One region of the Moraxella bovoculi genome, then DNA from elsewhere that is predicted to be linked to it. Evidence: riboswitches for the same ligand, from Rfam matches in the RefSeq annotation. Region 1 holds a riboswitch; the other holds the start of a gene.
The links. A riboswitch is a leader RNA that binds a small molecule or an ion and turns the genes downstream of it on or off. The one in region 1 is predicted to bind thiamine pyrophosphate.
Positions count from the first base shown of each region.

Region 2: linked by a shared signal. The riboswitch ahead of AAX10_RS00575 (ABC transporter ATP-binding protein) and the one ahead of thiC (phosphomethylpyrimidine synthase ThiC) in region 1 are both predicted to bind thiamine pyrophosphate.

Region 1 is NZ_CP011381.2:8,741-14,015, reverse strand. Features, by position in the region: gene AAX10_RS00050 (ABC transporter ATP-binding protein) at 1-498, opposite strand, end outside; gene thiC (phosphomethylpyrimidine synthase ThiC) at 619-2,613, opposite strand; TPP riboswitch at 2,709-2,818, opposite strand; gene AAX10_RS00040 (D-amino acid dehydrogenase) at 2,974-4,224, shown strand; gene AAX10_RS00035 (RidA family protein) at 4,251-4,601, shown strand; gene AAX10_RS00030 (DUF2059 domain-containing protein) at 4,939-5,275, shown strand, end outside.
Region 2 is NZ_CP011381.2:127,536-132,810, forward strand. Features, by position in the region: gene rarD (EamA family transporter RarD) at 1-59, shown strand, start outside; gene smpB (SsrA-binding protein SmpB) at 108-575, opposite strand; gene nfsA (oxygen-insensitive NADPH nitroreductase) at 752-1,534, shown strand; TPP riboswitch at 1,618-1,713, shown strand; gene AAX10_RS00575 (ABC transporter ATP-binding protein) at 1,745-2,458, shown strand; gene AAX10_RS00580 (ABC transporter permease) at 2,458-3,201, shown strand; gene AAX10_RS00585 (ABC transporter substrate-binding protein) at 3,232-4,215, shown strand; gene coaD (pantetheine-phosphate adenylyltransferase) at 4,355-4,852, shown strand; gene AAX10_RS00595 (YfhL family 4Fe-4S dicluster ferredoxin) at 4,853-5,098, shown strand; RNA gene rnpB (RNase P RNA component class A) at 5,167-5,275, shown strand, end outside.

The DNA of each region.
Region 1 (5,275 bases):
AGACACCATCTCCGCCATCGTCATGATCGTATCACGCACACCCAGCGCCGTTTGCATGACCTTAGCAGAGACACGTCCAGAAAACTCATCATGATAAAACTGCATCGACTGTCCCAGCATGTGCTTATGGAACCACCAACGAAGTCGCATTGGCAGAACGCCTTGAAGCACTTGAAAGCGAATCAAATTACCAAAAAATTCTGCAAAAATCGACAAGACACACAGACCCAAAATCATCATGATGGTCTGTCCTTTTTCTTGCCAAAGCGTGCTTGGTGTGTAGATGGTTAGCCAATCAACCACATCCCCCGCCCAAGCAAAGAGCAACGAACCAAACACCCCAAGCAGTACTGACAGCACAATACGAACAAAAATCCAACCACGCGCACCCTTGGTACATGCCCACAGGAACGACAACAATTTACCACGAGTCATCACAGGCATGGTACTGCTTGGATAAGGGTCAATCTTGCGTTCAAAATAAGAAAATAAAGACATGCTACTCACAATTATTATAAAAATTTGCTTATTATAGCAGATTTTGAGGGTGCTTTTTGATGGGTAAGGTTTTTGATACAGAATAAAAAACCACACCATGGGTGCGGTTTTTGATTGAATTTACAATGGATGATAGAGCTTGGCGCCTGTCTCGTGGTATTTTTGGCGCATCTCATCAAAGCCCGCCTGCTGTTCATATTCCAGACCTTTGGCGTACTCCCTAACGTTTTGCGTGATTTTCATGGAACAAAACTTCGGGCCACACATAGAACAAAAATGAGCCGATTTATGGGCTTTTTTTGGCATGGTCTCATCGTGCATTGCCCTTGCCGTGTCAGGGTCTAGGGCAAGGTTAAATTGGTCTTCCCAACGAAACTCAAACCGTGCCTTAGACAAGGCGTTATCACGCACTTGGGCGAGTGGGTGTCCTTTGGCAAGGTCGGCGGCGTGAGCGGCGATTTTGTAAGTGATGATACCGTCCTTTACGTCCTTTTTGTTGGGCAAACCCAAATGCTCCTTTGGCGTAACATAGCACAGCATTGCCGTACCATACCACCCAATCATCGCTGCCCCTATTGCACTTGTGATATGGTCATAGCCAGGGGCAATGTCAGTCGTCAAAGGCCCTAGCGTATAAAACGGAGCTTCGTGGCAATGCGTGAGTTGCATATCCATATTTTCTTTAATCATGTGCATCGGAACGTGCCCGGGTCCTTCTATCATCACTTGCACGTCATGCTCCCACGCACGTTTGGTCAGCTCGCCAAGCGTTTTTAATTCGCTAAATTGAGCTTCATCATTGGCATCTTGGATACAGCCCGGTCTTAGTCCATCGCCCAAACTAAACGCCACATCATAGGCTTTGGCAATTTCACAAATCTCATCAAAATGCTCATAAATAAAATTCTCCTTGTGATGAGTCAAGCACCACTGTGCCATGATTGACCCACCCCGAGAGACAATGCCCGTCAAGCGATTGGCGGTGAGTGGCACATAACGAAGTAGCACCCCTGCATGAATGGTAAAATAATCCACGCCCTGCTCTGCCTGCTCAATGAGCGTATCCTTAAAAATCTCCCACGTCAAATCCTCCGCCACACCATTTACCTTTTCCAAAGCCTGATAAATCGGCACCGTCCCAATCGGCACAGGGCTGTTGCGGATAATCCATTCTCGTGTTTCGTGGATATTTTTGCCTGTGGACAAATCCATAATCGTATCCGCCCCCCAACGTGTCGCCCACGTCATCTTCGCCACTTCTTCATCAATGGACGAGCCTAGGGCGGAGTTGCCGATATTGGCGTTAATTTTCACCAAAAAATTTCGCCCAATAATCATCGGCTCGCTCTCTGGGTGATTGATATTGCAAGGAATAATCGCTCGCCCTTCTGCCACTTCCTTACGCACAAATTCAGGGGTAATCTTACGCACTGTTTTCCCAAAATTTTGCCCCTGATGTTGGCGTAAATCCACGCCATCACGCTGCTTGCCATTTTCACGAATGGCGATGTACTCCATCTCAGGCGTGATAATGCCTTGTCTGGCGTAGTGCATTTGGGTAACGTTTTTGCCACGCTTGGCTCGTCTAGGTCTGGCAATGTGAGCAAAACGAATGTCCGCCGTGCGAATGTCGTTAAGCCGTGCCTTACCAAAATCCGATGTCAAACCGTCCAAAACATCCGTGTCATCACGCTCGGCAATCCACGCCTCACGCAGTTTAGGCAAGCCTTGATTTAGGTCAATGTGAACGCTCGGGTCGGTATAAACGCCTGATGTGTCATACACCAAAATCGGCTCGTTCTTCTCAAAACCATCCTGTTTGCCATGGCTAAGACCTATGGGCGTGTCGGTGAGCGTAATCTCACGAAACGGCACACGAATGTTGGCTTGTGAGCCTTGCACATAGACCTTTTTGGACGCAGGTAGAATGCGAGTTAAATCTTTGGCGTCTTGTTCACAACCTGCGAACTTGGCTTGCTCTACTTCGTCAAACTCACTCGTAGTACTATTTGTACAACTTGGCTCGTTTTTATCGTATATCCAGCCAACTTCTGTGGTTGTGGCATCTTGTGGGGAATGGGTGTGGGGTTGATTTGCGATTTGGCTCATCATAATATCCTTTTTAAATGGCTAATAAACAAATCAAGCCATCAAAAATCTTATGATGAAAAAGAATTATTGATATAAATCAATAATATACAGAATTCTTAAGATTTTGAAAACTTGATTTCCTACGGCGGTACGAACCGCATCAGGTTCAACGGATTTTGTGGCATAACCACAATCTCGGCAACTTTGGGTTGCACTCCGTCAAGTTGGTAACATTATAACACAGCTTTTATCCAAACAAAGCAAAACATTTTTTGGGCATTATCATAAAATATTTTCATACCTCATGAATGTCGCTTGTTATTCATTCAAGCGATTGTTATCATAAGCGATTGTTTATATCATTACTTTCAAGGACAGTCAGTTATGAAAGCAATCGTACTTGGCGGCGGCATCATTGGTGTAACGTCAGCGTATTATCTTGCTAAATTGGGCGTAGATGTCACCGTCATCGAACGCCAAAACGATGTCGCCGAAGAGACCAGCTTTGGCAACGCGGGTCAAATCTCCCCTGGTTATTCAACCCCTTGGGCAGCCCCAGGCATCCCACTAAAAGCCGCCAGATGGCTACTTCAAAAACACGCACCCTTTGCCATCAGTCCCGATGGATCCCTTTGGCAGGCGCAGTGGGCAGCCAAGATGTTCGCCAACTGTAATGCCGATCGCTACGCTCTTAACAAAGAACGCATGATGCGAGTCGCAGAATACAGCCGTGATTGCCTACAAAATCTGCGCCAAGAGACGGGAATTCAATACGAACACCGCACCAAAGGCACATTACAATTATTCCGAAAACAAGCTCAGCTGGATGTGGTGGGTCGTGACATCGAAGTTCTAAAAGAATGCGGCGTGGCTTACGAACTGCTTGGCAGAGATGAGCTAGCGCGAGTCGAACCTGCCCTAGCTCACGCCAAGGACAAACTTGTAGGCGGACTTCGACTGCCCAATGACGAAACGGGCGACTGTAATTTATTCACCAAAAGACTCGCCGCGCTCGCCAAAGATCTGGGCGTGAAGTTCTTATTTAATAAAACCGTGCAACAAATTCAGCATGATGGTAATGCCATCACAGGCGTTCTGGCTGATGGCGAGCTACTTACCGCTGATCATTATGTGCTGGCCTTTAGCAGCTACTCGCGTGACATTGCTAAGCCTTTAGGGCTTAATTTACCTGTTTATCCCGTCAAAGGCTATTCTCTGACTGTGCCCATTATCGATCCTGATAATGCGCCCGTCTCGACCGTGTTAGATGAGACCTTCAAGATTGCCATCACACGCTTTGATGATCGTATTCGTGTGGGCGGCATGGCAGAATTAAGCGGTTTTAATCTAAAGTTAAATCCCGCTCGCCGAGCCACGCTTGAGATGGTTACACGTGATTTATTCACAGGTGGCGACTTACCGAATGCGACTTTCTGGACGGGTCTTCGCCCCATGACACCAGACGGCACACCAATCATCGGAGAGACCAAATTCAACAATCTATTCATCAATACAGGGCATGGCACACTCGGCTGGACCATGGCGTGCGGTTCTGGGAAATTGATTGCGGACATCATCACCAAGCGCGCGCCAGACATCAGCCTTGACGGGTTGTCGTTGGCACGGTATCATTAATCATCCATCACCACTAAGGAATCATCATGGCTAACATCATCAAACTAGACAGTAACGACACCTTAAGCGAAATCGCCATCCATAATGGCGTGGTATATTTGGCAGGTCAAGTACCAGACAATGATGACTTGGATATTATTGGACAAACACGCGAAGTATTGAACAATATTGATAAGGCACTCGCCAAAGCTGGCACAGACAAGTCAAAACTACTCACCGCCCAAGTATTCATTAAAGACTTGAAAGATTTTGAGCAATTCAATGATGAATATGCAGCATGGATGGCAGGGATCACACCGCCAACTCGTGCAACAGTACAAGCAAACCTAGTCAACCCAAACTGGCTTGTAGAAATTGTTGTCACTGCTGCCATTTGATAAATAATGAAATTCTGATTGTTTCCGTGGGGAAGTGCAATGAATAACATCACAACCCCCTTCTTATTCACCATGTGCGATCTAGCAATTTCTTTTTCACCCCAATCATCAATCATAACATAATCTGAATTTATCACATGGCCAAAACTTATTAGTAAATTCATGGCATGGAATTTAAATGACATTGTGTTTTATATGAAATACCGATTAACACATCATCTCGCCTGCTTTCTTAAAGCAACTTGACAGTCAAAATCCTTAATGATAACATATAATAATTATCATTCAAATTAGGGATAACTCATGAAAATCAAAAAAAAGCATTCTGACTGGCTGCTTGACTACTGCTCTTTTATTTGGATCAAATATCTCACTAGCAAAAGTTCCAAATGATGCCTCTTTACTCAAGTTAGTAAAAATAGTTAATGCAGAACAAAATATTCAAGAAGGAATGAAATTTGGTTTTATCAATTCATTTACGCAGAACAATCTAAACAACCCCATGTTTCGAAGCTTGTCAGAAGACAAGCAGGCACAGCTTGAAGCCCTGACACAAGAATTTGCCGAAAAAGTTTGGGCGGAAGTTGATACCAGTGCTCTACCACAACAAGTGGTAGACAATTATTTACTGATTGCCAAGAAGTATTATAATCAAGAAGAAGTGGATGCCTTAA
Region 2 (5,275 bases), 120 kb from region 1:
TACTGCAAGGTGTCGTCTCGTATCGCAAGAATAAAGGTGAATCAGCATCAAGCCAATAAAATAAAAAGGTCAATATCACATTGACCTTTTTATTTTGATGATGGGAATTATCGCAAATCCGCCTTGAACCCGCGTTTTTTATCCATTTGCCAATCGCGTTCTTTTAGGGTGGCGCGCTTGTCGTGGAGTTTTTTACCTTTAGCTAGGGCGATTTCGCATTTGACGCATGAAGATTTCCAGTAGCAAGATAATGGCACGACCGCATAGCCTTTTTGGTTGACCATGCCGAATAATTTGTCAATCTCGCGGCGATTAAGAAGTAATTTGCGCGTGCGAATGTTGTCTGGATTGATGTGCGTTGAGCTGGTCAAAAGCGGCTGAATGTGCGCACCGAACAAGAACGCTTCGCCATTTTTGAAAATGACATAAGCGTCAGTGATCGCCATTTTACCTGCGCGGATTGCTTTGACTTCCCAGCCCTCCAGGGCAAGGCCAGCTTCAAAGGTCTCTTCGATAAAATATTCGTGGCGTGCTTTTTTATTGGCACAGATTTGATTGCTTGGTTTTTTTGCCATGAGTTTTTGTCCTATTTTTTATAATGCTTGGTATTATAACAAATTATGACAGCCGATAAAGTAGTGCATCTGTTAATTTGCCTAATTGTCAATTTTTGCGAAATCGATTTGCGTTTGAAGGCGATAATTGATACTATGAACATGATTTATCCATATTATCTACACAAGGAACAACCATGCTAAATAGTGCTCCTACCATTGAGACTCTATTGAACCACCGCTCTGTGCGTAAATACACAGGCGAACCGATCTCTGATGAGATGCTGCAGGCGATCTTGGAAGCAGGGCGTGCGGTATCGACGTCCAGCTTTTTGCAGGCGACGAGCATCATTCGTGTGGTTGATGGCGCTAAGCGTACCCAGCTGCGTCAGATCTCGTGCAACATGAGCGAGGCGGATTATAATGAAGCGTTTGCCAATGGCGAGCGTTTGGGCCATGGCTATGTGGAGTCTTGTGCTGAGTATCTGATTTTTTGTATGGATGCTAAGCGCCATAACCAGCTGGCGGATGTGCAGACTGACTGGACAGAGGTGATGCTAATTGGTGCGATCGATGCCGCGCTCATGGCGCAAAACGTACTGGCTGCGGCCGAGAGTCTTGGCTTGGGCGGCGTATTTATTGGCTCTCTTCGTAATGACATCGAGCGAGCAGGCGATATCTTAGGCTGTCCTAAGCACGTCGTCCCATTATTCGGTCTGTGCTTAGGTCATCCTGATTGGGAGTCTAAGATTAACCAATCACAGCGTCCACGTCTGCCGCTAGACGTGCTTGTCTCTACCGACGCCTACCAAGAAGCTGATGAAGCGTCCTTAAATGCGTACAACGAACAAGTGCGTGAATATTACCAAGGGCGCAAGCTTGATCTAGACTGGCGCGCTCAAATCGCCCAAACCTTCGGCGGCGAAGTGCGTCCCTTCATGCTAGAATACCTACAAAAGCAAGGTTTTGCTAAGCGATAACCTTTAGCATTCAGGCCTTTCGTTCCATATTGCAGGCGCGAAAGGCTTTACAATATTGACGCGAATACGTTATAATTTTTTGAATTTTTTAGTCGGGGTGCTGTCCTTGTGATGGCTGAGATAATACCCGTGAACCTGATTCAGTTAATACTGTCGTAGGAAACTAAACCATGCCCACTCCATCATTTCTACTGTCATGCTAGAGGGCGTATGCACCACGTCAGCATAGACGGTCTGTCGCTGAGATTCGGCGAGCAGCAGATTTTTCATGATTTTAATTTTCAATTGCCCAAAGGTCGCTTTAGCAGTCTATTGGGTGGCTCGGGTGTGGGCAAATCCACCTTGCTGCGCATCATCGCAGGACTGGAGAAAGGCTATCAGGGAGAAGTTAGCTTCCTAGACGATGCCAATATCGCCTACATGGCTCAGCACGATGCGCTGTATCCTTGGCTATCAATCATCGATAATGTACAGCTCTATGCGCACCTATCAGGTCGCAAATCCCCCAAGATACACGCCAAAGCACTGCAACTACTCACCCAAGTAAAGATGAGCGATCACACTCATAAAAAAGTCCACGAACTCTCAGGCGGCCAAAGACAGCGTGTTGCATTGGCGCGCACGCTCATGATGGATACCGATCTGGTGCTGATGGATGAGCCGTTTTCTGCATTAGATGCCGTGACACGCCATGAATTACAGGCTTTGGCGTATGAATTGCTACAAGACAAAACCGTCCTGCTCATCACTCACGATCCCCAAGAAGCTCTTCGACTTAGTGATGATATTTATGTCCTAAAACACCAGCCCGCCACCATATCCCTAAAAATCACGCCAGATGATAGACCCATTAGGGCGCTCACTCATAGCGCATTTGGTGAGCTACATGCACGGCTCCTTGCTGAGCTTGGGGGGATTGTCTGATGCGATGGCTCAAGATACCTTCGATTACCTTGGTTTTGTTATTGATTTGGCAGGTGATCGTGTCGCTTGGTGAGTTACCGCACTACATTCTACCAAGTCCTTTGGCGGTCTATGAATCATTCTTGGTGCATCATGAGCTTATCTGGGAGCAAGCCAGAATTACGCTGATTGAGATTTTGTTTGGGCTTGGCATTGGCACGACCTTGGGTGTGGCGTCAGCATTGATATTAAGTGCGTCGCGCAGATTGTCCTCGGTGCTGTTACCTATACTGATCATCTCGCAGGCGATTCCTGTATTTGCCATCGCGCCATTGCTCGTGCTTTGGTTTGGATATGGGATCGCCTCGAAGATTGTCATGACGGTGATGATTATTTATTTCCCTGTCACGGCAGCGTGTTTTGATGGGCTGCGCCAGGCTCAGAATGCGTGGCTTGACATTGCTCAAACTTATCGCATCTCGCCCATGCAGATGCTATTAAAGGTTAAACTGCCTGCTTCGCTACCTGCCCTAGCATCAGGGCTTCGCATTGCCATCTCGATCGCGCCAATTGGGGCGGTGGTTGGCGAATGGGTCGGCTCATCGCACGGCTTGGGTTATCTCATGTTGCATGCCAATGCCAGAATGCAGGTTGATTTGATGTTTGTGGCGTTATTTGTACTCGTCATTATCGCACTTAGTCTGTATTTTTTGGGTGATTATTTATTAAAACGCCTAATTCCTTGGGCATCCTATGCACGTTAATCACACAACCAACCATAAAAAGGAGAATTTATGACTTTATCGAAATTTATCAAAGGTGCGCTTATCGCCACCGCTGCGCTGATTTTATTGGCTTGCGCGCCAAAAGAACAAAATGCTAAAGACAGCGCGCAAGACGTTCAAAAGCTAACATTGCTACTAGATTGGTTCGTAAACCCGAATCACGCAGCCATCATCATCGCTAAGCAGCAAGGGTATTTTGATGAGCAGGGGCTTGATGTTGAGATCACAGAACCCGCCGATCCATCCATGCCGCCAAAACTGGTCGCCTCAAATCAAGCAGACATCGCGGTTGATTATCAGCCGCAGCTACAACAAAGCATCGCCCAAGGTTTGCCACTTGTGCGCATTGGCACAGTGATTAATACGCCGCTGAACAGCTTAGTCATTCTAAAAGACAGCAACATCACCAAGCTAGAAGACCTAAAAGGCAAAAAAATCGGCTATTCGGTGAGCGGGTTTGAAGAGCTATTATTAAAGACCATGCTGCAATCAGTCAATTTGACCGACAAAGACGTACAAATGGTGAATGTAAACTGGTCACTTTCGCCTTCTTTGCTTAGCGGTCAGGCGGATGGCGTGATTGGTGCGTTTCGTAATTTTGAACTTAATCAATTACACATCGAAAAACATGAAGGCGTGGCGTTCTATCCAGAGGAGCATGGGGTGCCCGCCTATGATGAGCTGATTTTCGTGGCGAACAAGAACGCTATTCAAGACGAAAAATTGGTTAAATTCATGAATGCCATCACTCAGGCGACAGATTTTATCAAACAAAATCCTGATCAAGCATGGCAGTCATTCGTGGCTTATAAGCCAAAAGAGCTTGATAATGAGCTGAACAAGCTGGCATGGGCGGACACCTTGCCGCACCTGCCAAATAACCCAAAAGCGCTGGATATTAACCGCTATCAAGCCATGGCGGATTTTATGTACGCCCAAAACCTGACCAAAAAACTACCGAATGTCAGCGAATACGCCATCGAACTGCCTTAAAGGTCATTAAAAAACGCATCCAAAATGGGTGCGTTTTTTAATTTAAATCAGCAAGGCAATTCTAAAATCACAAACAGGTTTAAAAAATTAGCAAAATTTGATAGCATACCCAGTTATTTTAGCCAGATTTAAAAAGCCAATGACCTCACACACCCCGAAAAAAGCCCTATACCCTGGCACATTCGACCCCATTACCAATGGGCACATCGATCTTGTTAAGCGCACATTGAAACTGTTTGATGAAGTGATCATTGCCGTTGCTTTCGCCCATCACAAGAAGCCACTGTTTAGCTTCGATGAGCGTGTGGCGATGGTGGAATCGGTATTTAAAGATGATCCACGTGTGGTGGTGGTTGGCTTTGAAGGGCTTTTGGTGGATTTTGCCAGAGAGCAAAACACACAAGCGGTCATTCGTGGTCTGCGCGCGGTGTCGGATTTTGAATATGAATTTGGTCTTGCCAACATGAATCGTAGTTTGGATGAGAATTTTGAGGCGGTATTTTTGACGCCATCTCAAGAATATTCCTTTGTGTCATCTACATTGGTGCGTGAAGTGGCACGACTTGGTGGCGATGTCTCAAAATTCGTTCCACCTTGTGTGCTGACAGGCTTTGACAACAAGTTTGCGGTGAACTAAATGGCGTTAATTATTACCGAAGAATGCATCAACTGCGATGTCTGCGAACCTGTCTGCCCTAATGAAGCCATCAGTGCCGGCAATGACATCTATGTGATCGACCCGAATTTATGCACAGAATGCGTGGGCCATTACGATACGCCGCAGTGTGTAGATATCTGTCCTGTAGATTGTATTCCAAAAGACCCAAATCATGCCGAGAGCGAAGAAGAGCTTTTGGCGAAATTTCATCGAATTACTGGATAATACGGATAATTTATAAAGCAATCAAAGATTGTATCTTAAGCCAAGAAAATTATGATATAATAGCCATCTTGGCAGACCAGACAATCGCCGTCCAAACTTTGGAGGGAGGAAAGTCCGGGCTACATAGGGCGACGTGCTAGCTAACGGCTAGGAGGCGAGAGCCTACGACCAGTGCAA